DNA from 4 places in the Klebsiella quasipneumoniae subsp. quasipneumoniae genome. Region 4 is predicted to be linked to each of the others. Evidence: predicted binding sites of a transcription regulator. Region 4 holds the regulator's gene; each other region holds the start of a gene.
What was found. Region 4 encodes PurR, which represses purine synthesis genes. Its sites were predicted from a motif close to CANGCAAACGTTTGCNTG; they were not measured.
Positions count from the first base shown of each region.

Region 1: tusA (sulfurtransferase TusA) is a predicted target of PurR. The motif match lies at 2,909-2,926, and genes of this name have one in related genera.
Region 2: cvpA (colicin V production protein) is a predicted target of PurR. The motif match lies at 3,085-3,102, and genes of this name have one in related genera.
Region 3: LGM20_RS25490 (NCS2 family permease) is a predicted target of PurR. The motif match lies at 4,356-4,373, and genes of this name have one in related genera.

Region 1 covers NZ_CP084876.1:317,306-323,228, reverse strand. Annotated here, with positions in the region: gene zntA (Zn(II)/Cd(II)/Pb(II) translocating P-type ATPase ZntA) at 1-2,153, shown strand, start outside; gene tusA (sulfurtransferase TusA) at 2,605-2,850, opposite strand; gene LGM20_RS01490 (7-cyano-7-deazaguanine/7-aminomethyl-7-deazaguanine transporter) at 3,057-3,722, shown strand; gene LGM20_RS01485 (DcrB family lipoprotein) at 3,796-4,353, shown strand; gene LGM20_RS01480 (MFS transporter) at 4,354-5,574, opposite strand.
Region 2 covers NZ_CP084876.1:1,475,216-1,481,138, forward strand. Annotated here, with positions in the region: gene accD (acetyl-CoA carboxylase, carboxyltransferase subunit beta) at 1-910, shown strand, start outside; gene folC (bifunctional tetrahydrofolate synthase/dihydrofolate synthase) at 986-2,254, shown strand; gene dedD (cell division protein DedD) at 2,244-2,939, shown strand; gene cvpA (colicin V production protein) at 3,158-3,646, shown strand; gene purF (amidophosphoribosyltransferase) at 3,680-5,197, shown strand; gene LGM20_RS07320 (UbiX family flavin prenyltransferase) at 5,335-5,919, shown strand.
Region 3 covers NZ_CP084876.1:5,331,700-5,337,622, reverse strand. Annotated here, with positions in the region: gene LGM20_RS25510 (MFS transporter) at 1-454, shown strand, start outside; gene yidZ (HTH-type transcriptional regulator YidZ) at 423-1,382, shown strand; gene LGM20_RS25500 (4'-phosphopantetheinyl transferase family protein) at 1,692-2,267, shown strand; gene LGM20_RS25495 (NADPH-dependent FMN reductase) at 2,304-2,870, shown strand; gene LGM20_RS25490 (NCS2 family permease) at 2,916-4,253, opposite strand; gene yieH (6-phosphogluconate phosphatase) at 4,423-5,088, shown strand; gene LGM20_RS25480 (esterase) at 5,252-5,923, opposite strand, start outside.
Region 4 covers NZ_CP084876.1:2,288,686-2,294,608, reverse strand. Annotated here, with positions in the region: gene sodB (superoxide dismutase [Fe]) at 1-281, shown strand, start outside; gene LGM20_RS11135 (MFS transporter) at 341-1,510, opposite strand; gene cydH (cytochrome bd-I oxidase subunit CydH) at 1,678-1,770, opposite strand; gene purR (HTH-type transcriptional repressor PurR) at 2,063-3,088, shown strand; gene punR (DNA-binding transcriptional activator PunR) at 3,107-4,018, opposite strand; gene punC (purine nucleoside transporter PunC) at 4,131-5,312, shown strand; gene cfa (cyclopropane fatty acyl phospholipid synthase) at 5,607-5,923, shown strand, end outside.

The DNA.
Region 1 (5,923 bases), 2.0 Mb from region 4:
GGCCAGCGCCCGCCCCGGCGGAAAGCTGCTGCACAGACCACGCCTGCGCCGCAGAGAGCGCGCCTGCCGCCGAAGCGCTCAGCGACGCCCGCTACAGCTGGCAGGTTGCAGGCATGGACTGCGCCGCCTGCGCCCGCAAGGTGGAAACGGCGGTTCGTCAGGTGCCCGGCGTCAGTCAGGTTCAGGTGCTGTTCGCCACTGAAAAATTATTGGTTAACGCCGAGGGCGACGTTCGGGCTCAGGTTGAGCAGGCGGTACGTCAGGCAGGCTATACGCTGCGCGATGCCGATGCCCCCGCGTCAGAGAAAACTCAGGGCTCGCGGCTGCGCGACAATTTACCGTTGCTGACGCTGGTCATGATGATGGCCCTGAGCTGGGGGCTGGAGCAGGCCAACCACCCTGCCGGTCAGTTAGCCTTTATTGCCACCACCCTGGTCGGCCTCTGGCCGGTTGCCCGCCAGGCGCTGCGCCTGATCAAGAGCGGGAGCTGGTTCGCCATTGAAACGCTGATGAGCGTCGCCGCCATCGGGGCGCTGTTTATCGGCGCCACCGCAGAGGCGGCGATGGTCCTGCTGCTGTTCCTGATCGGCGAGCGTCTCGAAGGCTGGGCCGCCAGCCGCGCGCGGCAGGGGGTGAGCGCGCTGATGGCGCTGAAGCCCGACACCGCCATTCGCCTGCGCAACGGCGTGCGGGAAACCGTCGCCCAGCGCGATCTGCGCCCCGGGGATGTGATCGAAGTGGCCGCCGGTGGGCGTCTGCCGGCGGATGGTCAGCTGCTGTCGCCATTTGCCAGCTTTGATGAAAGCGCTCTGACCGGCGAGTCGGTGCCGGTGGAGCGCCAGGCCGGAGAACGCGTAGCGGCAGGCGCCACCAGCGTCGACCGCCTGGTGCAGCTGACCGTAATCTCCGAACCGGGCGACAGCGCCATCGACCGCATCCTGAAGCTGATTGAAGAGGCGGAGGAGCGTCGGGCGCCGATCGAGCGTTTTATCGATCGCTTCAGCCGGATCTACACTCCGGCCATTATGGTGGTGGCCCTGTTGGTCGCCATTGTCCCGCCCCTGCTCTTCGCCAGCGCCTGGCTGCCGTGGATTTATAAAGGGCTGACGCTGCTGCTGATCGGCTGCCCGTGCGCGCTGGTCATCTCCACCCCGGCAGCCATCACTTCCGGCCTGGCGGTCGCCGCCCGACGCGGAGCGTTAATTAAAGGCGGCGCGGCCCTGGAACAGCTGGGCCAGGTGCGCCAGGTGGCGTTCGACAAAACCGGCACCCTGACCGTCGGCCAGCCGCAGGTGACCTCGGTCATCGCCACGGCTGAGAATGACGATAACACGCTGCTGGCGCTGGCGGCGGCGGTTGAGCAAGGCTCCAGCCATCCGCTGGCGCAGGCTATCGTCCGCGAAGCGCAGCGGCGTCAGTTGAGTATTCCGCAGGCCAGCGGCCAGCGGGCGCTGGCCGGCTCCGGTATCGAAGCCGAGGTCAACGGCAGCCGTATCGTGATCTGCGCGGCCAGCAAAGCCGCCCCGTCAGATCATGAGGCGCAGATCCAGCAGCTGGAGAGCGCCGGTCAAACGGTGGTGCTGGTCATGCGCGGCGAGACGCTTCTCGGCATCCTGGCGCTGCGCGACACCCTGCGCGACGACGCGCGTCAGGCAGTGGATGCCTTACACCAGCTGGGGGTGCAGGGGGTGATCCTTACCGGGGATAACCCGCGCGCCGCGGCGGCCATCGCCAGCGAACTGGGGCTGGAATTCCGCGCCGGCCTGCTGCCGGCGGACAAAGTCGAAGCGGTGATGGCGCTGAATGCCGATGCGCCGCTGGCGATGGTCGGGGACGGCATCAACGACGCCCCGGCGATGAAGGCGGCGACCATCGGCATCGCCATGGGCAGCGGCACCGACGTGGCGCTGGAGACCGCCGACGCCGCGCTGACCCACAACCGTCTGACCGGCCTGGCGCAGATGATCTCCCTGGCGCGGGCGACCCACGCGAATATTCGCCAGAACATCGCGATTGCCTTAGGGCTGAAGGGGATTTTCCTTGTCACCACCCTGCTCGGCCTGACCGGCCTGTGGCTGGCGGTGCTGGCGGATACCGGCGCCACCGTACTGGTAACGGCTAACGCGCTGCGGTTATTGCGTAAGAAGTTGTAGCATAGATACCGGCTTCCCTGCTCGCGCTACGCTTAGCAGGGCTACGGTTCCAGACCGTCGGGTAGCCCGGATAAGGCGCTACGCGCCGCCATCCGGGATATTCCCTGCTCGCGCTGCGCTTAGCAGGGCTACGGTTCCGGACCGTCGGGTAGCCCGGATAAGGCGCTACGCGCCGCTATCCGGGGTATTCCCTGCTCGCGCTGCGCTTAGCAGGGCTACGATTCCGGACCGTCGGGTAGCCCGGATAAGGCGCTACGCGCCGCTATCCGGGGTATTCCCTGCTCGCGCTACGCTTAGCAGGGCTACGGTTCCAGACCGTCGGGTAGCCCGGATAAGGCGCTACGCGCCGCCATCCGGGATATTCCCTGCTCGCGCTACGCTTAGCAGGGCTACGGTTACAGACCGTCGGGTAGCCCGGATAAGGCGCTACGCGTCGCCATCCGGGAGAGACTCAGTGGCTTTTGCGGATCAGGTAGCGGTACGGCAGAGCTTCGGTTTGCTGGGCCACCAGCTCATGCTCCATAAAGCGGCAGAATCCCGGGATATCGCGGGTGGTGGCCGGATCGTCAGCAATAATCAGCAGCGTCTCGCCGACGGGCATTGTCCGCACGGTTTTACGCACCATCATGACCGGCTCCGGGCAGCGCAGTCCCAGGGCATCCAGAGTGTGGTCTGGAGTGGAGAAAAGTTCGCTCATTTTAGTCTCACATCAACAAAACGGCCCTAGTTTACCCCCAGTTCGCCAGTACGCAAGCCAGGTTAACGTTTGCGCGAAAAACAACCATTGCATTACGCCGGCAACGCAGTATCATGCAGCCGTTTTTCATTGGGTTCCCTCACCCCAACGTTCCGCTGCCGATTGCTCATTTACCTGAAGCATGACGGGCATAAAAAGGTCACAATATGAATCCGTTTACTACCGTACAGCGCAAAAAAGCGCTCGTCTGGCTTTCGCTATTTCATCTGCTGGTGATCACCTCCAGCAACTATCTGGTTCAGCTACCGATCTCCATCTTTGGTTTCCATACCACCTGGGGGGCGTTCAGTTTTCCGTTTATCTTCCTCGCCACCGATCTGACGGTGCGAATTTTTGGCGCACCGCTGGCGCGACGCATTATTTTTGCGGTGATGGTCCCGGCGCTGGTCATCTCCTACGCCATCTCCGCCCTGTTTTACATGGGCGAGTGGCAGGGTTTCGCGGCGCTGGGCACCTTTAATCTCTTCGTCGCGCGTATCGCCATCGCCAGCTTTATGGCCTATGCGCTGGGGCAGATCCTCGACGTCCACGTCTTCAACCGCCTGCGGCAGAGCCGCCGCTGGTGGCTGGCCCCCACCGCCTCGACGCTGTTCGGCAACATCAGCGATACCGTGGCGTTCTTCTTCATCGCCTTCTGGCGCAGCCCGGATCCATTTATGGCCGCCCACTGGGGGGAAATCGCCCTCGTCGACTACAGCTTTAAAGTGCTTATCAGCATCATTTTCTTCCTGCCGATGTACGGCGTACTGTTAAATATGCTGTTGAAAAGGCTGGCGGATAAATCTGATTTGTCGGCATTGCAGCCGAGTTAAAGGTACTCGCGGGCTGATGTGTTAAGATAGCCGGATGAGCCATTAGTGGCCGTTTATCGAAAGGAAGATGTCAATGCGCAATTTGGTTAAATATGTCGGTATTGGCCTGCTGGTGATGGGGCTTGCCGCCTGCGATAACAGCGATTCAAAAGCGCCAACCGTTGGGGCAGCAGCGGAGAGCAACACCAGCGGCCAGGCGATCAGCCTGCTGGATGGCAAACTGAGCTTCACCCTGCCTGCGGGCATGGCCGACCAGAGCGGCAAACTGGGTACTCAGGCGAACAACATGCACGTCTATTCTGACGCCACCGGCCAGAAAGCAGTCATCGTCATCGTCGGCGACAGCACCAATGAAGACCTGGCGGTGCTGGCGAAGCGCCTGGAAGATCAGCAGCGTAGCCGCGACCCGCAGCTGCAGGTGGTGAGCAATAAATCGCTGGAGATCAAAGGTCACACCCTGCAGCAGCTGGACAGCATCATCTCCGCCAAGGGGCAGACCGCCTGGTCTTCCGTGCTCCTCGGCAAAGTGGATGACAAACTGCTGACCCTGCAGGTCACCCTGCCGGCGGACAACCAGCAGCAGGCGCAGACCGAAGCGGAAAGCATCATCAGCACCCTCACCATCCAGTAATTACTGGCCTGGTGCGACGGCCTCCGGTTCGCTGACCGGGGGCCGTTTTTTTAACCGCCAGCCCAGCAGCAGCGCCGCCATCACCAGACCTGCCGCCGCCAGATATATCACCGGGATCCCGGTCCACGCCATCAGCAAGCCGGCCAGCGGCCCGGTGACGCCTAACGACAAATCCATAAACACGGTATAGGTGGCCAGCGCCGACCCCTGGTTATGCTGCGGCACCGCTTTCACCGCCACCACGCCCAGCGCCGGAAAGACCAGTGAGAACCCGGCCCCGGTAAGAAAGGTGCCGATTTTCGCCAGCAGCGGCGTATCGGCAAAGCCGACCAGCAGCAGGCCGATGATCTCCACGCTAAAGCAGAGCATCGCCACGTTCAGCCCCCCCAGCCGGTTAATGGCGTTGGGAAACAGCAGCCGCGCGCCAACGAACGCGCAGCTGAACAACGTCAGGGCGAAGGCCGCCCCGTCCCAGCCTTTGGCGTCATAAAACAGCGTGATAAAGGTGGCGATAACCCCGAAACCGGCGGAGGCCAGGGCCAGCGCCATGCCGTAGGGCCACACCCGCCCGAGCACCGCGCGAAACGACATTGCTTTGCCTTTCGCCGCCTTCACCGCTGCGCGGGGCAGCGCGCAGAGGATAGCCACCAGCGCAACCGCCATAATGACCCCGGCCAGGCCGCTGAGGCCAATTTGCGAATAGCACAGCACGCCGAGCGGGGCGCCCATCGCCATCGCCCCGTAGGTCACAATGCCGTTCCATGAGATCACCCGCCCGATATGCAGCGACCCAACAACGCCGACGCCCCACAGCGTCGAGCCGGTGCCGGCAAAGCTCTGGCCGATGCCGAGAATGACTCGTCCGAGGCATAGCAGCAGCAGGCTAACCAGCGGCCAGCCGCTGCTCCAGGCGGCCAGCAGATAGCTCAGACCGCTTAAAAAGCAGCCGCAGAGGCCGAAGACGACAATCTTTTTGGGCCCCAGCAGGTCAGCGTAGCGCCCGGCGTGCGGGCGGCTGAGCAGCGTGGCGAAATATTGCAGACTAATCACCAGGCCGGCCCAGAAAGCGCTAAAGCCCATTACATCATGCACATAGCCAGGAAGTACCGCCAGCGGCAAGCCGATGGTGAGGTAGCTGGCAAAGTTAAAAATAACCACGGAGACAATCCGCAGATTGAGGCGCAGTCCATTGAGCGCCGGTTCGGCGACGGATTCGGGCATCAGGTTCCACCAGATTTGTACTATACAGAGCCACTATTACCACGACTTCTGTTGAAAAGCAGCCTTCCGATGGCAATAACCTCAGCGGCGCCATCGCCGCGCTCATCAGCATAAATTGCCGCGACGATTATTCGACTTTCCTTAATGGAAGGATAAATACATATTAATAATTATCGCTATTGCCTGAGCAGGGTTAAATTACTTATACTTCCTCACGGCTCTGATAGCGCCTCATTGTTTATCATGATGTTAATATTTCTATAACATCATATTTCCCTCTCCGGCCTGTTTTAATACAGATGAACATATTGCCTGACAGAACAACCACAGCATATCAGCCTATATAAAA
Region 2 (5,923 bases), 810 kb from region 4:
TGAACGAATTAAAAGCAACATCACTCCCACCCGCAAGGCGAGCATTCCTGAGGGTGTATGGACCAAGTGCGACAGCTGCGGTCAGGTACTCTACCGCGCCGAGCTGGAGCGCAACCTGGAGGTTTGTCCTAAGTGCGATCACCATATGCGCATGTCGGCGCGTAATCGCCTGCATAGCCTGTTGGATGAAGGTTCCCTGGTGGAACTGGGTAGCGAACTTGAGCCAAAAGATGTGCTGAAGTTCCGCGATTCAAAAAAATACAAAGACCGCCTGGCGTCCGCTCAAAAAGAGACGGGCGAAAAAGACGCGCTGGTGGTGATGAAAGGTACGCTCTACGCGATGCCGGTGGTGGCCGCGGCCTTTGAATTCTCCTTTATGGGGGGATCGATGGGTTCCGTCGTTGGCGCACGCTTTGTGCGCGCGGTGGAGCAGGCGCTGGAAGATAACTGCCCGCTGATCTGCTTCTCCGCCTCCGGTGGCGCCCGTATGCAGGAAGCGCTGATGTCGCTGATGCAGATGGCGAAAACCTCCGCGGCGCTGGCAAAAATGCAGGAGCGCGGATTACCGTACATCTCTGTGCTGACCGACCCGACCATGGGCGGCGTATCGGCGAGCTTTGCGATGCTGGGCGACCTGAACATTGCCGAGCCGAAAGCGCTGATCGGCTTTGCCGGTCCTCGCGTCATTGAGCAGACCGTACGTGAGAAGCTGCCGCCGGGATTCCAGCGCAGTGAGTTCCTGATTGAAAAAGGGGCGATCGATATGATCGTTCGCCGTCCGGAAATGCGTCTCAAGCTGGCCAGCATTCTGGCGAAGCTGATGAACCTGCCGGCGCCGGTTGCCGCTTCGGAAACGCCTCATGAAGGCGTGGTGGTGCCGCCGGCACCGGATCAGGAACCCGAGGCCTGATAAAGCAGAGGGCAGGGCCTGGCGGCGCTGCCCTTTTTTATTCAAACGCGTTAACCGTCAATTCTTGCGGGCATCATGGAAAAAGATCCTATTCCTCAGGCCACGTCGCCCCTGGCTACGTGGCTTTCTTATCTGGAACATCTGCACAGTAAAACCATCGACCTGGGGCTGGCGCGCGTCAGCGAGGTCGCGCGGCAGATGGATATCGTCAAACCGGCGCCGTTCGTCTTTACGGTCGCGGGCACCAATGGCAAAGGCACCACCTGCCGCACGCTGGAAACGGTCCTGATGGCGGCGGGCTATAAAGTGGGTGTCTACAGCTCTCCGCATCTGGTGCGCTACACCGAACGCGTGCGCATTCAGGGCGCGGAACTGCCGGAGGCAGCGCATACGGCCTCGTTTGCGGAGATTGAAGCGGCGCGGGGCGACATCTCGCTGACCTATTTTGAGTACGGCACGCTCTCTGCGCTATGGTTGTTTAAGCAGGCGCAGCTGGATGTGGTGATCCTGGAGGTGGGCCTCGGCGGCCGTCTCGACGCCACCAATATCGTGGATGCCGACGTCGCCGTGGTCACCAGCATCGCCCTCGATCATACCGACTGGCTGGGACCGGATCGCGACAGTATCGGCCGGGAGAAAGCCGGTATCTTCCGTGCCGGTAAACCGGCGGTGGTAGGGGAGCCGGATATGCCGCACACCATTGCTGAAGTGGCGCGCGAGAAGGGCGCGCTGCTCCAGCGCCGCGGCGTCGACTGGCGCTATGAGGTGGAAGGCGAGACATGGTCCTTCCGCGACGCGGGCGGGGCGTTAAGCCGCCTGCCTCTGCCTCAGGTGCCGTTGCCGAATGCCGCCACGGCCGTGGCTGCGCTGCGCGCCAGCGGCCTTGCCGTGGATGACGCTATCCTGCGCGCGGGGATCCGCGACGCGATGCTGCCGGGACGCTTTCAGATAATCAGCGACGCCCCGCGGGTGATCCTCGATGTGGCGCATAACCCGCACGCGGCGGCTTATCTCGCCGGGCGTCTCAAAACGTTAGCGAAAACGGGACGCGTGCTGGCGGTTATTGGTATGCTGCATGATAAGGACATCGCCGGTACGCTGGCCAATCTGACGCCGGAAGTTGACGTCTGGTACTGCGCGCCGCTGGAGGGTCCGCGCGGGGCGACGGCGGAGCAGCTGGTGGAACATTTGCGTGGCGGCACAGTCTATAGCAGCGTGGCGCAGGCATGGCGCGCGGCCATGGCTGACGCTCAAGCGGAAGATACAGTGCTGGTGTGTGGTTCATTTCACACGGTAGCGCAGGTAATGGAAGAGATTGACGCGGGGAGAATCGGTGGCGAGTAAGTTTCAGAACCGTTTAGTCGGGACAATCGTGCTGGTGGCGCTGGGGGTGATTATCCTGCCAGGGCTGCTGGACGGGCAGAAAAAGCATTATCAGGATGAGTTTGCCGCGATCCCGCTGGTGCCGAAACCCGGCGATCGCGATGAACCGGATATGCTGCCGGCGGCGACTCAGGCGCTGCCTTCGCAGCCGCCGGAAGGGGCGGCGGAGGAGGTGCGGGCTGGCGATGCCGCTGCGCCATCGTTAGATCCGTCGCGTATCCCGGTGAACAGCAACAGCTTCGATGACGTTCAGGAGCCGGTGGTTGCCGCGAAACCGCAGCCTAAACCCCAGCCGAAGCCGCAGCCGAAGCCGCAACAGCAGGCTGCTACGCCTACCCCTCCGCCGGCTAAGCCTCAGCAGCAGCAACCACCGCAGCAGCAGGCGGCCCTGCCGGCGCCGACCGGCAAGGCCTATGTGGTCCAGCTGGGCGCGTTGAAGAACGCCGATAAGGTGAACGAGATCGTCGGTAAGCTACGGGCATCGGGCTTCAAAGTCTATACGTCGCCTTCGACGCCGGTACAGGGTAAAATTACCCGTATCCTCGTCGGCCCGGATGCGTCAAAAGACAAGTTGAAGGGCCAGCTGGGCGATCTGCAACAGATCTCCGGGCTCAGCGGGGTGGTGATGGGCTTCACCCCGAACTGATGGTTTTTTTCCGCCATGCGGAGAGAACGCGGCGGGGCTAAACGCCCCGCAAACCCTGTCTCAGCCGCCCTGAAGAGGCGAAAGGCAGTCTGGCGTTGAATGTTTTTTCAGCGCCATTTTTATTTCTGTAGGGCAAGGAAATCCCTACGCAAACGTTTTCTTTTTCTGTTAGAATGCGCCCCGAACTGGACGACAGGGCGTAAAATCGTGGGACGTATATGGTCTGGATTGATTACGCCATTATGGCGGTGCTGGGTCTTTCTTGCCTGGTCAGCCTGATCCGCGGCTTCGTTCGCGAAGCTTTATCGTTAGTCACGTGGGGTTGCGCGTTTTATGTCGCCAGCCACTACTACGCTGACCTGTCTGTCTGGTTTACGGGCTTTGAGGATGAACGGGTTCGAAATGGGATTGCTATTGCGGCGCTGTTTATCGTGACGCTCATCGTTGGCGCTATCGTGAACTATGTGATAGGCCAGCTGGTGGAGAAGACCGGTTTGTCAGGTACCGACAGGGTATTGGGGATCTGCTTCGGCGCGCTACGTGGGGTGCTGATCATCGCCGCTATCCTGTTCTTCCTTGACACCTTTACCGGGATGGCGAAGAGCGATGACTGGCAGCAGTCGCAGTTTATTCCCTATTTTACCCCCGTCATCAGATGGTTTTTTGAATACCTGCAAAGCTCGTCAAGTTTCTTGCCTAAAGTATAGACTTTGGGTCGTTGCTGAACGAGGAAAAGACGTATGTGCGGTATTGTCGGTATCGCCGGTGTTATGCCGGTTAACCAGTCGATTTATGATGCGCTAACGGTGCTCCAGCACCGTGGACAGGATGCCGCTGGCATCATCACCATTGATGCCAACAACTGCTTCCGGTTGCGTAAGGCTAACGGGCTGGTAAGCGACGTATTCGAAGCCCGCCATATGCAGCGTATGCAGGGCAATATGGGGATTGGCCACGTGCGTTACCCCACGGCGGGCAGCTCCAGCGCCTCCGAAGCGCAGCCGTTTTACGTCAACTCGCCGTATGGCATCACGTTGGCGCATAACGGCAACCTGACCAACGCCCATGAGCTGCGTAAAAAGCTGTTTGAAGAAAAACGCCGCCATATCAATACCACCTCAGATTCCGAAATCCTCCTCAATATTTTCGCCAGTGAGCTGGATAACTTCCGTCACTACCCACTGGAAGCGGACAACATCTTTGCCGCGATTGCGGCGACCAACCGCCTGATCCGCGGCGCGTACGCTTGCGTGGCGATGATCATCGGTCATGGCATGGTGGCCTTCCGCGACCCGAACGGCATTCGTCCGCTGGTACTGGGCAAACGTGACGTAGGCGATGGCCGCACCGAGTATATGGTGGCCTCGGAAAGCGTGGCGCTTGACACCCTTGGCTTTGAATTCCTGCGCGATGTGGCGCCGGGCGAAGCGGTTTATATTACCGAGAAGGGCCAGCTGTTTACCCGTCAGTGCGCCGATAACCCGGTTAGCAACCCGTGCCTGTTCGAGTATGTCTATTTTGCCCGTCCGGACTCGTTTATCGACAAAATTTCCGTCTACAGCGCCCGCGTCAATATGGGGACTAAGCTTGGCGAAAAGATTGCCCGCGAGTGGGAAGATCTGGATATTGACGTCGTTATCCCGATTCCGGAGACCTCCTGCGATATCGCGCTGGAGATCGCCCGCATCCTTGACAAGCCTTATCGTCAGGGCTTCGTGAAGAACCGCTACGTCGGCCGCACATTTATCATGCCGGGTCAGCAGCTGCGTCGTAAGTCTGTGCGCCGCAAGCTCAACGCCAACCGTGCGGAGTTCCGCGATAAGAACGTGCTGCTGGTGGACGATTCCATCGTCCGCGGCACCACCTCGGAGCAGATCATCGAGATGGCGCGCGAAGCAGGGGCGAAAAAAGTGTATCTGGCCTCAGCCGCGCCGGAAATTCGTTTCCCGAACGTGTACGGTATCGATATGCCGACCGCCAACGAACTCATCGCCCATGGCCGCGAAGTGGATGAGATCCGCCAGATCATCGGCGCCGATGGCCTGATTTTCCAGGATCTCAACGATCTGATCGAAGCGGTGCGCGCGGAAAATCCGGATATTCAGCAGTTTGAATGCTCAGTGTTCAACGGGGTATACGTCACCCGGGATGTCGACCAGCAGTACCTCGACTACCTCGATTCCCTGCGTAACGATGATGCCAAAGCGGTTCAGCTGCAGAACGAAGTCGAAAACCTCGAGATGCACAACGAGGGTTAAGCCGTTCGCGCGTCGCGGGCCCGCCGTTCCTGATGGAAGGCGGGCCTTTTTTTCGCCCGGCAACCGTGCGTCAATGGTTGCGCCAACGGCTATAATCCGGCAAAGTCTGCGGCACGACGCGCAAGGGGTAACTGAACGTGAAACGACTGATTATTGGCATTTCCGGCGCCAGCGGCGCCATCTATGGCGTGCGGATGCTGCAGGTGCTACGGAATGTGCCGGATATTGAAACCCATTTGATCCTCAGCCAGGCGGCGCGCCAGACGCTGGCGATGGAGACCGACTTTACCGTGCGTGAAGTACAGGCGCTGGCTGATGTGGTGCATGATGCCCGCGACATCGCCGCCAGCATCTCCTCCGGCTCGTTTAAAACCGCCGGGATGGTGATTTTACCCTGCTCAATGAAAACGCTCTCGGGTATTGTCCATAGCTACACGGATGGTCTGCTGACGCGGGCGGCGGATGTGGTGCTGAAGGAGCGTCGTCCGCTTGTGCTCTGCGTGCGGGAGACCCCGTTCCATCTTGGCCATCTGCGTCTGCTGGTGCAGGCCGCGGAGCTGGGGGCGGTGATTATGCCGCCGGTGCCGGCCTTCTACCATCGGCCGCAAAGCCTGGATGATGTTATCAACCAGACCGTCAACCGGGTGCTCGATCAGTTCGACATTAGCCTGGAACAAGACTTATTTACTCGCTGGCAAGGAGCTCAGGATTGCACCAAATAGGTGC
Region 3 (5,923 bases), 2.3 Mb from region 4:
GATGGCGCTGATGGCGATGGTCAGCATGGCGGTCTCCTTCTCGACGCCGTTCGCCCTGTCGCTGTTTAAACCGCGCACCCTGATGATAACCTCACAGCTGCTGTTCCTGGCGGCTGGCGTGGCGCTGAGCCTCGCCACCCACCAGGCCGTCACCCTGGTCGGGCTGGGCATGATTTGCGCCGGCTTCTCCGTCGGCTTCGGCGTCGCGATGAGCCAGGCCCTGGGGCCATTCACGCTGCGCGCCGGTGTCGCCAGCTCGGTCCTCGGCATCGCGCAGGTGTGCGGTTCGTCGCTGTGGATTTGGCTCGCCGCTATCATCGGGCTCAGCGCAATGAATATGCTGATCGGGATACTCATTGCCTGTAGCATAGTGAGTCTTGTTCTGCTACTGGTCGCCACCCCGCCGCGGGTTGCGCAACACGATGAAGAAGCCGCTTTCGAGTCTCGATCTTAATTTACTCCTCTGCCTGCAGCTCCTGACCCAGGAGCTCAGCGTTACCCGTACGGCGAAGCGGATGAACGTTTCGCCCTCGGCGGTGAGCAAATCGCTGGCCAAACTGCGCGCCTGGTTTGACGATCCGCTGTTTGTCAAAACGCCGCTGGGCCTGGCGCCCACGCCGCTGGTCAGCAGCATGGAGCAGGATCTGGCGGACTGGATGCAGATGGGCAACCAGATCCTCGATAAACCGCACCACACCATGCCGAGCGGCCTCAAGTTCGAGCTGGCGGCGGAAACGCCGCTGCTGATGATCCTGTTTAACACCCTCTCCCAGCGCATCTATCAGCGCTATCCGCAGGCATTGATTCGTTTGCGCAACTGGGACTACGACTCCCTGGACGCCATCATTCGCGGCGAGGTGGATATCGGCTTCTGCGGGCGCGAAAGCCATCCGCAGTCGCGTGAGCTGCTAAGCCTGCTGCCGTGGTATATCGATTTTGATGTGCTGTTCACCGACCTGCCGCAGGTCTGGCTGCGCGCCGATCATCCGGCGCTCAGGGAGGAGTGGGATCTGGCGGCATTCTTACGCTATCCGCATATCACCATCTGCTGGGAACAACGCGATACCTGGGCGCTGGACGACGTGCTGCAGGAGCTGGGGCATAAACGTAACGTGGCGCTGACCGTGCCGGGGTTTGAGCAATCCCTCTTTATGGCGGCCCAGCCGCAGCACACCATGCTGGCCACCGCGCCGCGCTACTGCCAGCACTATAATCAGCAGCACCAGCTCCCCCTGGTCTCCCGACCGCTGCCGCTGGAGCCGCAGCATCTGGAAAAGCTTCGCGTCCCCTTCACCTTGCTATGGCATAAACGCAACAGCTACAACCCGAAGCTTGTCTGGCTTAGAGATACGCTGAAAGCGCTCTATTCCGGTACGCTGTAAGCCTTGTTTCGTGCCCATAGCACCTTATTTGCGCAAGAATTTGTAAAATTCAAACAAATTCCCTTTTCAAGGGGGGATTTCGGCATTAAAACCTGTTAATACCAGGCGATAATAGCGCCCGCCGTTTTATTCAGACCATTACTCACGGAGCGACGTATGGCAACGCATTTTGCACGAGGGATACTCAGTACCGGGGAGCCGCTATCGACACGTTTGTCAGCGGCCTGTCATCAATCCGCACGTCGGCTCCCTGAATACCGGCAAGCCCGCTTTCGCGCTTCGCGGTCGCTGCTCGCCGAACTGCTGTTTATGCTTTACGGCATCAGCGAGCTGCCTGAAATCGTTAACGAAGCCAATGGCAGACCGGTTTTTAGCGATCGTCACCTTCCCCGCTTCTCTATCTCTTATACTGGCAATATCGTTGGCGTGGCGCTGACCACCGAGGGGGATTGCGGCCTCGACATGGAGCTGCAGCGCGCCGTTCGCAGCCACGACGCCGACCGGCAAAATTTCAGTAACAATGAGAATCTGTGGATTAACATTCAGCATGACCCGGACGAAGCGCGCAGCCAGCTGGTGGCGCTGCGCCGCAGCGTGCTGAAGCTGACCGGTGAGACATCAACGCAGCTGCAGCTGCTGCCTGGCTCCGGCCGCCTGCGTACCGCCGGCAGCCTGCCGATCGAAGCCGTCTGTGACGCCGAATCGCTGCTGGTGTGGTCGATTGCCGCTACCCCGAATATCGGCCCGCTGAAGGTCTGGGAGTATGATGCTAAGGGAGGCGACTGGCACAGCCTGGCGGACGCTCAGCGCCGCGCACGCGAACCCTCAGCCCGCCTGATGCGCTTTACCAGTCTGCCCACGGAAAAAACCTTATCCCTCAATTGACCGGTCTTGCCGGCATCATGATCCAAAGGAGCAATCATGTCAGATACCTTGAAAGTGGTTACGTTACTCGGCAGCCTGCGTAAAGGGTCGTTTAATGGAATGGTCGCGCGTACCCTGCCCGGCATCGCGCCGGCGGGTATGCACATCTCCGCGCTGCCGTCGATCGGCGATATTCCGCTGTACGATGCTGATATTCAGGAGGAAGAGGGATTCCCGCAGAGCGTGCAGGAGATTGCGCAGCAGATCCGCGAGGCGGATGGCGTGGTGATTGTCACCCCCGAGTATAACTATTCCGTGCCTGGCGGCCTGAAAAACGCCATCGACTGGCTTTCACGCCTGCCCGAGCAGCCGCTGTCCGGCAAGCCGGTGCTGATTCAAACCAGCTCTATGGGCGCCATCGGCGGCGCGCGCTGCCAGTATCATCTGCGGCAGATTCTGGTGTTCCTCGATGCGATGGTGATGAATAAACCGGAATTTATGGGCGGCGTGATCCAGAACAAAGTGGATCCGCAGTCGGGTGAAGTGGTCGATCAGAGCACCCTCGACCATCTGCGCGGCCAGCTGACTGCCTTTGGCGACTATATTCAGCGGGTTAAAGCATAAAAAAAGCCCGGCAGCGATGCCGGGCTTTTTCATCATACGTGCGGATTAATGTGCATCGATAAAGACAATCTTCAGCACAAACAGCAGCGAGACGATAATGACGCAAGGGCTGAGGTCGCGCAGACGGCCGGTGCCAATTTTCATCACGCAGTAGGAGATAAAGCCCAGGGCAATGCCTTCGGTGATCGAGAAGCTAAACGGCATCATCACCGCGGTGATAAACGCCGGTACCGCTTCCGTCAGGTCATCCCACTTCACGCGCGCCAGGCTTGAGGTCATCAGCACACCGACGTAAATCAGCGCGCCGGCGGCCGCATAGGCCGGAACCATCCCCGCCAGCGGAGACAGGAAGATAACCAGCAGGAACAGGATACCGACGACCACGGCGGTCAGGCCGGTGCGCCCGCCCACGGAAACGCCGGAGGAGGATTCGATATACGCTGTTACCGACGAGGTGCCGATGAAGGAGCCTGCCACCGACGAGACGCTATCGACAAACAGCGCCTGCTTCATGCGCGGGAATTTACCGTTGGCGTCCGCCAGACCCGCTTTATCCGTCACGCCGATGAGCGTCCCGGAGGAGTCAAACAGGTTGACCAGCATAAAGGAGAAGATCACCCCGGCCAGGCCCAGATTCAGGGAGCCCGCCAGATCGACATGACCGATCACCGAAGTCACGCTCGGCGGCGCCGAGACGATTCCGGTGTAGTGTACATCACCCAGCATCCAGCCCAGCAGGGTGGTCACCACGATAGAGACCAGAACCGCGGCATGAATGTTGCGCGACGCCAGAATCGCGATGATAAAGAAGCCCAGCACGCCCAGCAGCACGCTGTGGGAGGTCAAATGACCAATGCTGACCAGCGTTTCCGGGTTTGCGACGATAACCCCGGCGTTCTTCAGGCCCATCATACCGATAAACAGACCGATACCGCTGGTGATGCCCACGCGCAGGCTCAGCGGAATATTGGCGATCATCCAGTAGCGTACGCGGAAGATCGTCAGCAGCAGCAGGCCGACGGCGCCCCAGAAAATCGCGCCCATCCCGACCTGCCACGGCAGGCCCATCGCCTGCACCACCACAAAGGCGAAAAAGGCATTCAGGCCCATCGCCGGCGCCAGGGCGACCGGCAGGTTCGCGAACAGCCCCATCAGGATACTGCCGAAAGCGGCAATCAGACAGGTGGTCACAAACACGGCGCTGGTATCCATGCCCGCTACGCCAAGAATTTGTGGGTTAACAAAAACGATATACACCATCGTCAGGAACGTGGTGAAACCGGCGATGGCTTCCGTGCGCACCGTGGTGCCGTGCTCGCGCAGTTTAAATACGCGCTCCAGCAGACCCTGGCCAGAAGACTGGCTGGTTTGTTGTTGACTCATTATCGGTTTCCGAACGTAAGGAGGGAAAATTCGACGCTATCCTATACCAAATTACAGCACCAGGCGCGGTTGTATGGTAATTTTTTTCATTTATTTTGCTTATACGGCAACGATTGCGTCGCGGTATTGGACATGACGAAAACGTTAAACTTGTTAATATGGAATAGCTATGACTCAACCAGAAGCAGTATTTTTTGACTGTGACGGCACGCTGGTCGACAGCGAGGTGATTTGCTCCCGCGCCTACGTGCACATGTTCCAGGAATTTGGCATTACGCTGGAGCTGGCAGAGATTTTTAAGCGCTTCAAAGGCGTAAAGCTGTACGAAATAATCGACACCATCAACGCCGAGCATGGCGTTAACCTGCAAAAGGCCACTCTGGAGCCGATTTACCGTGCGGAAGTCGCCCGCCTGTTTGATAGCGAACTGGAGGTGATTGCCGGAGCCCAGGCGCTGCTGGATGCGGTAAGCGTCCCGATGTGCGTGGTTTCCAATGGCCCGGTCAGTAAGATGCAACACTCTCTCGGCCGCACCGGCCTGCTGCACCATTTCGCTGACCGGTTATACAGCGGCTACGATATTCAGCGCTGGAAACCCGATCCGGCGCTGATGTTTCATGCCGCAAAGGCGATGAGCGTTAACGTTGAGAACTGTATTCTGGTTGATGATTCCAGGGCAGGTGCACAATCGGGAATAGCCGCCGGCATGGAGGTGTTCTACTTCTGCGCCGATCCGCACAACCCGCCCATCGATCATCCCAAAGTGACGACCTTTACCGATCTGGCTGCGCTGCCGGCATTGTGGAAAGCGCGCGGTTGGGATATCACTCGCTAGCCCCCGGCGTCGCCCAACCGGGCGACGGTTGGCAGGTAGCGCTATGATCGAGCCCAGAACAGGACGGCTGGCGACCGGCTATCTCTTCATCATCTTGGGACGCAATCACTTTCATCTTGTCTTTCTTCACTTGTGGAAAGCGGGGGCTAAACGCCCCCACCGGCTATTTAAACAGTTTTTGCACAAACTCCGCGTAGGCCGGGCGCCAGACGTCCATTTCATGGTTCAGGCCGGGATAGGCGTGATAGTCAAAGTTGATCTTCTGTTTTTCCAGTTCGCTTTTCAGACCCGCGATGTCTTTGCCGGTCACGGAATCTTTTTCCCCGACGACCACGGTAAAGTTACGCAGCTGTTGATTGATCGCCTCAGGATGTTTCAGTTGCGCTTCCACACCGGCATTCGGCACCGTGGTGGTCGTGACGCCGCTAAACGTGGCGAGCCAGCCAAAGCTCTCCAGATGATTCATCCCGGAAACCAGCGCCTGATACCCGCCCTGAGAGAGGCCAGCCAGCGCCCGACCGTCGGCATCTTTACGCACGTTAAACCGGGCATCGATCAGCGGAATAATGTCCTGCATCAGCTCCTTATCCGCCGCCTGCGCATTCAGCGGATAGAAGGTTTTGCGTCGCTCCTGCGGCGGGAAGTTTTCCGCGATGGCTTCCGGGGTGTCGGTTTCGGTATCCGGGACCACCACCAGCATAGGCTTGATCTTGCCCTCCGCCAGTAGGTTATCCATGATTTGCGGAATACGCCCCTGATCGATGGCCGACAGCCCGCTGTCGCCAAAGCCATGATAGAAATAGAGCACCGGCAGCGGCTCGCCGCTGCCGCTATA
Region 4 (5,923 bases):
TCGGCAGCTTCGCAGAGTTTAAGGCCAAATTTACCGACGCCGCGGCGAAAAACTTTGGCGCTGGCTGGACCTGGCTGGTTAAAAATGCCGACGGCAGCCTGGCTATCGTCTCCACCAGCAACGCGGGTACCCCGCTGACCACCGACGCGAAGCCGCTGCTGACCGTTGACGTCTGGGAACATGCTTACTACATCGACTACCGCAACGCCCGTCCAAGCTATCTGGACCACTTCTGGGCGCTGGTTAACTGGAAGTTTGTTGCCGCTAACCTGGCCGCATAAACGACAAACCGCAGCAGAGTGACCCCTGCTGCGGTTTTTTTTACACCCTTCCCCACCGTTTATGACTGGCTGGCAAAGGCCTCCTCCGGCTGCGCTCGTCCGCTAAACCAGACCAGCAGCAGCGCCAGACCGGCAATAATCGCGCCCATCACCGGCACAAACGCATATCCCAGTCCGCCGGAGATCACCGCTCCGCCGGCGGCGGCGCCCAGCGCGTTGCCCAGGTTGAACGCCCCGATATTCACCGAAGAAGAGAGACCCGGCGCCTCATGCGCCACGCGCATCACTCGCATCTGCAGCGGCGGCACTACCGCAAAGGTGGCTGCGCCCCAGACGATCATACTGATAGCCGCACCCGCCTGGGATTGCGCCAGCAGCGGTATCGCCAGCATGATCGCCATCAGCAGCAGTAGAAAGCCTTTCAGCGTGCGGGAGACCGACCGGTCGGCGAATTTGCCGCCCAGATAGTTGCCCAGCGAAAAACCAACACCAATCAGCACCAGCATCGCGGTGATAAACAGCGATGAAGCATGGGTCAGCGTATTCAGTACCGGCGAAATGTAGGTATACAGCGTAAACATCGCCCCGGCGCCCAGCACGGTGGTCAGTAAGGCAGAAAGCACCTGCGGCCGTAACAGGACCGAAAGCTCTTGTTTGACATCCGGCCGCTCGCCCGCGCTGCCCTTCGGCAGGGAGAACCACAGGCTCACCATCGCCAGCAGGCCTAACCCCGCGGTGGCGAGGAAGGACATCCGCCAGCCGATGGTTTCTCCAAGCCAGGTCGCGGCAGGCACGCCGCCGATATTAGCGATGGTGAGGCCCATAAACATGGTGGCCACCGCGCTGGCCTGCTTGTGCTTGGGCACCACGCTGGCCGCCACCACCGACCCCAGGCCAAAAAAGGCGCCGTGATTGAGGCTGGTAATAATGCGCGACAGCAGCAGCGTGGTGTAATCCGGCGCAATGGATGACAGCAGGTTGCCGACGGTGAAGATCCCCATCAGAAAAATCAGCGCATTGCGTCGGGCGCGATGGGACAGCAGCAGGGTCATCAGCGGCGCGCCGACCATGACGCCGATGGCATACGCACTGATCAGCATTCCCGCTACCGGTATCGAGACGTCCACGCCCTTGGCAATCACCGGCAGCAATCCCATCGGGGAGAACTCGGTGGTCCCGATGCCAAAGGCGCCGATCGCCAGCGCGAGTAAAGGAAAGTTGATTTTCATTCAATGACTCCATCAGACCGTCAGGGAGGACGGCATAACATCAGAAGTCAAAAGCATGACATCAATCACAAAAAAACAAAAGTGAACGAAATGACAAAAGATTTTTGCAGAATTGATAATAATGGCGGGATACGGGGAGGAGGCCGCGCTCCTCCCTCATCGGAACATTAGTGCAGTATGGCGGTCAGGCTGAATGCGACGATCACGCCGAGGGCAATAATCGTGGTGATCAGCGAAAACTTTAAATTGGTATCCATCATTTTTCCCTCTTGTTATCCCCACACCAAAAGTGAGCTTGCTCATTTTTGCACAAAAAATCGCAAAAATCTTCCGGGATTTAGGGCGATGCACATTTTTGCTCTTCCACTTTGCCCCAAGATCGGACAAAATCCCACGCTAATTTAAAAGCGTATCGGCCATTGACCCCTTCCTGTCGTTCTGTGTCGTTTTCCCGACGTGATGCAATGTTGAAAATTGTATTCAGGGTGTGTGTAGGCAAACGTTTACGTATCGATGATCAGGCGATCAGGTCAAGGCATGGAGTGAGATGTAATGGCAACTATTAAAGATGTAGCGAAGCGCGCAAACGTTTCCACTACAACTGTATCACATGTAATTAACAAAACCCGTTTCGTTGCCGAAGAGACGCGCAATGCGGTATGGGCGGCGATTAAAGAGCTGCACTACTCGCCGAGCGCCGTGGCCCGCAGCCTGAAAGTCAATCATACAAAATCGATTGGCCTGCTGGCGACCAGTAGCGAAGCCGCCTATTTCGCTGAAATCATTGAGTCCGTTGAAAAGAGCTGCTTCCAGAAGGGCTATACCCTGATCCTCGGCAACGCCTGGAACGACCCGGAAAAACAGCGGGCCTATCTGTCGATGATGGCGCAAAAACGCGTCGACGGTCTGCTGGTGATGTGTTCCGAATACCCGGACTCCGTCCTGAGCATGCTGGAAGAGTATCGCCATATTCCGATGGTGGTGATGGACTGGGGCGAAGCAAAAGCCGACTTTACCGATGCGGTAATCGATAACGCCTTCCAGGGCGGGTATATCGCCGGACGTTACCTGATTGAACGCGGTCACCGCGAAATCGGCGTGATCCCGGGCCCGCTGGAGCGCAACACCGGCGCGGGGCGACTGGCCGGCTTCATGCAGGCGATGAAAGAGGCGCATATCAGCGTGCCGGAAAACTGGATTGTACAGGGCGACTTCGAGCCGGAGTCCGGCTACCGCGCCATGCAGCAGATCCTGAGCCAACAACACCGTCCAACGGCGGTCTTCTGCGGCGGCGACATTATGGCGATGGGCGCTATCTGCGCCGCGGATGAAATGGGGCTGCGCGTGCCGCAGGACATTTCGCTGATCGGTTATGATAATGTGCGCAACGCCCGCTATTTCAGCCCGGCGTTAACCACCATTCATCAGCCGAAAGATTCGCTGGGTGAAGCCGCGTTCAATATGCTGTTGGATCGTATCGTCAACAAGCGCGAAGAGTCGCAGTCTATTGAAGTGCACCCTCGGCTGGTCGAACGCCGCTCGGTGGCGGATGGCCCGTTTGTCGACTATCGTCGCTAAAGCACTGGCGGGCGCGGATCACTCCGGCGCCCGCAGCCACTCCCGATTCAGCGTGTCGCTGTCCCCCAGGTAGTCCAGCATCCAGTTTAACGCCGGCGAAGCATCATTCTGCTGCCAGGTCAGACAGCAGGCCGCATCCGGAAACGGATTTTCCAGCGCCAGCGCGGTCCACTCGCCGCGATCCACCCATGGCCGGGCGAAATGGCTTGGCACCATGCCGACGCAGAGCCCTGCCGACAGACAGGTAGCCGACGATTCCCAGTCGGGGACCACCACCCTCTTCTGGTTATCCAGCAGCCACGTTGTCCGTTTGGGCAACGAACGCGAGGTATCTTCCCGCACCAGCGACGGCCAGTTGCGCAGGACATCGTCGCTCAGCGGCCCCGCCATCTTCGCCAGCGGGTGATCGCTCGCCACCACGCAGTCCCAGCTCAGCATCCCCATATCGCGGAACGCATAGCGGCCCCCAACCGGAATAGAGCGCGTTGCGCCAATCGCCAGCTCCACGCGGCCGTCGGCCAGCGCATCCCATACGCCATTGAACACTTCCTGAAAAACGATCAGCTCGACGTCGGGAAAATGGCGATAGAAATCCACGATCATCTGGCGCATCCGCGCGGGTTTCACGATATCGTCCACCGCGATCGACAACTGCCCGCGCCAGCCGTTGGCAATTTGCTGGCACTGCTGGCGGGTGATCTGCATTTTTTTGATAACAGAGCGCCCTTCCTGTAAAAACCAGACCCCGGCGGGGGTCAGCTCCACATCACGATGACGGCGCTCAAACAACGGGACGGCCAGCCACTCTTCGAGCTGACGCACGGTATAGCTGACGGCGGAAGGCACCCGATGGAGCTCCTGCGCCGCCGCGCTAAAGCTGCCGTTACGGGCGACGGCATCAACCACTTCCAGAGAGTATTCAGACCACATTTTCTGCCTGCAAAATTTTTGAATGCATGTGACAAATATTAGCGTTTCACAAGCCACAATGCACTCCCTACACTCTGCGGCATCGTACCTGTACTCCAAAAATGAGAACGTTATGTCACAACCTGGGAAAGGATTTTTAGTCTGGCTGGCCGGCCTGAGCGTGCTGGGCTTTCTGGCCACCGATATGTACCTGCCGGCATTTGCCGCCATGCAGCAGGATCTCGACACCTCCGCCGCATCCATTAGCGCCAGCCTGAGCCTGTTCCTCGCCGGCTTCGCGCTGGGCCAGCTCTTCTGGGGGCCGCTGTCAGACCGCTACGGGCGCAAACCGGTGCTGCTGAGCGGCCTGGCGATTTTCGCGGTCGGCTGCCTGGGGATGCTGTGGGTGCAGAACGCCACGCTTATGCTGGCGCTGCGTTTTCTGCAGGCGATTGGCGTCTGCGCCGCGGCGGTTACCTGGCAGGCGATGGTGACCGATTACTATCCCGCCCAGCGCACCAACCGCATCTTCGCCACTATTATGCCGCTGGTAGGACTGTCCCCTGCGCTGGCCCCGCTGCTGGGCAGCTGGCTGCTGGTGCACTTCGAGTGGCAAGCCATCTTCGCCACCTTGTTTGCCATCACTCTGCTGCTGATGCTGCCTGCCCTGCGCCTGAAGGCCGCCGCTAAGTCGGCCACTGTGGCTGAAAAGAAAATCACTTTTCTGGCGCTGCTGCGCTCCCGGGAATACAGCGGCAACGTCCTGATCTACGCCGCCTGCTCCGCCAGCTTCTTCGCCTGGCTTACCGGTTCGCCGTTTATCCTTCATGAGATGGGCTACGGCCCGACCGCCATCGGCCTGAGCTATATCCCGCAGACCATCGCTTTTCTGGTGGGCGGCTATGGCTGTCGCGCGCTGCTGCAAAAATGGTCCGGGCAACAGATGCTCCCGTGGCTGCTGGTGGTCTTCGCCGTCAGCGTCGCCGCCACCTGGCTGGTGGGTCTGCAAACGCATGCCTCGCTGGTGGCGTTGATGATCCCGTTCTGCCTGATGGCGGTGGTCAACGGCGGGATATACCCCATCGTGGTCGCTCAGGCGCTGAAGCCTTTCCCGCAGGCAACCGGCCGCGCGGCGGCGCTGCAGAACACCCTCCAGCTTGGCCTGTGCTTCCTGACCAGCCTGCTAGTCTCCGCGCTGATCGCCACGCCGCTGCTGACCACCACCAGCGTGATGCTGGTCTCTATTTTGTTAGCCGGAGTGGGTTATCGCCTGCAGCAGACGCCAGCGCTGGCGGCCCACTCTTCCCACGCCTGACGCCCGTCGCCAGTGCCCGGACCAGTGGTTAGCACGCTAAGATATTTTTATTGAAAGCCAGTACTTAGCGTCCTATACTGGATCCGGGTTCACATAAATAAAGAATATTTAACAGATTAACGGATGCAGGATGCCTCCGTTTCACCATGGAAGGCCTTTCGGCAAGGGTTATCTCCCTTCCTCTGTTCTACGTCGGATAGCGACTTCACGGATTATCCGTGAGATTTCTCACAAAGCCAAAAAAGCGTCTACGCTGTTTTAAGGTTCTGATCACTTGGGCGTGATGGAGAAGCTATGAGTTCATCGTGTATAGAAGAAGTAAGTGTACCAAATGATGACTGGTACCGGATTGCAGCTGAATTGTTGGGCCGTGCGGGAATTGAAATCAATGGCTCCGCGCCGTCAGACCTGCGGATTAAAAACCCTCTTTTTTTTAAACGCGTATTGCAGGAGGGGTCGCTGGGTTTAGGCGAAAGCTATATGGACGGCTGGTGGGACTGCGAGCGTCTGGATATATTCTTCCATAAAGTGCTCCGCGCCGGGCTGGAAAAACAACTCCCTCACCATTTCAAAGACACACTCCGCATCGCAGGCGCTCGCCTGTTTAACCT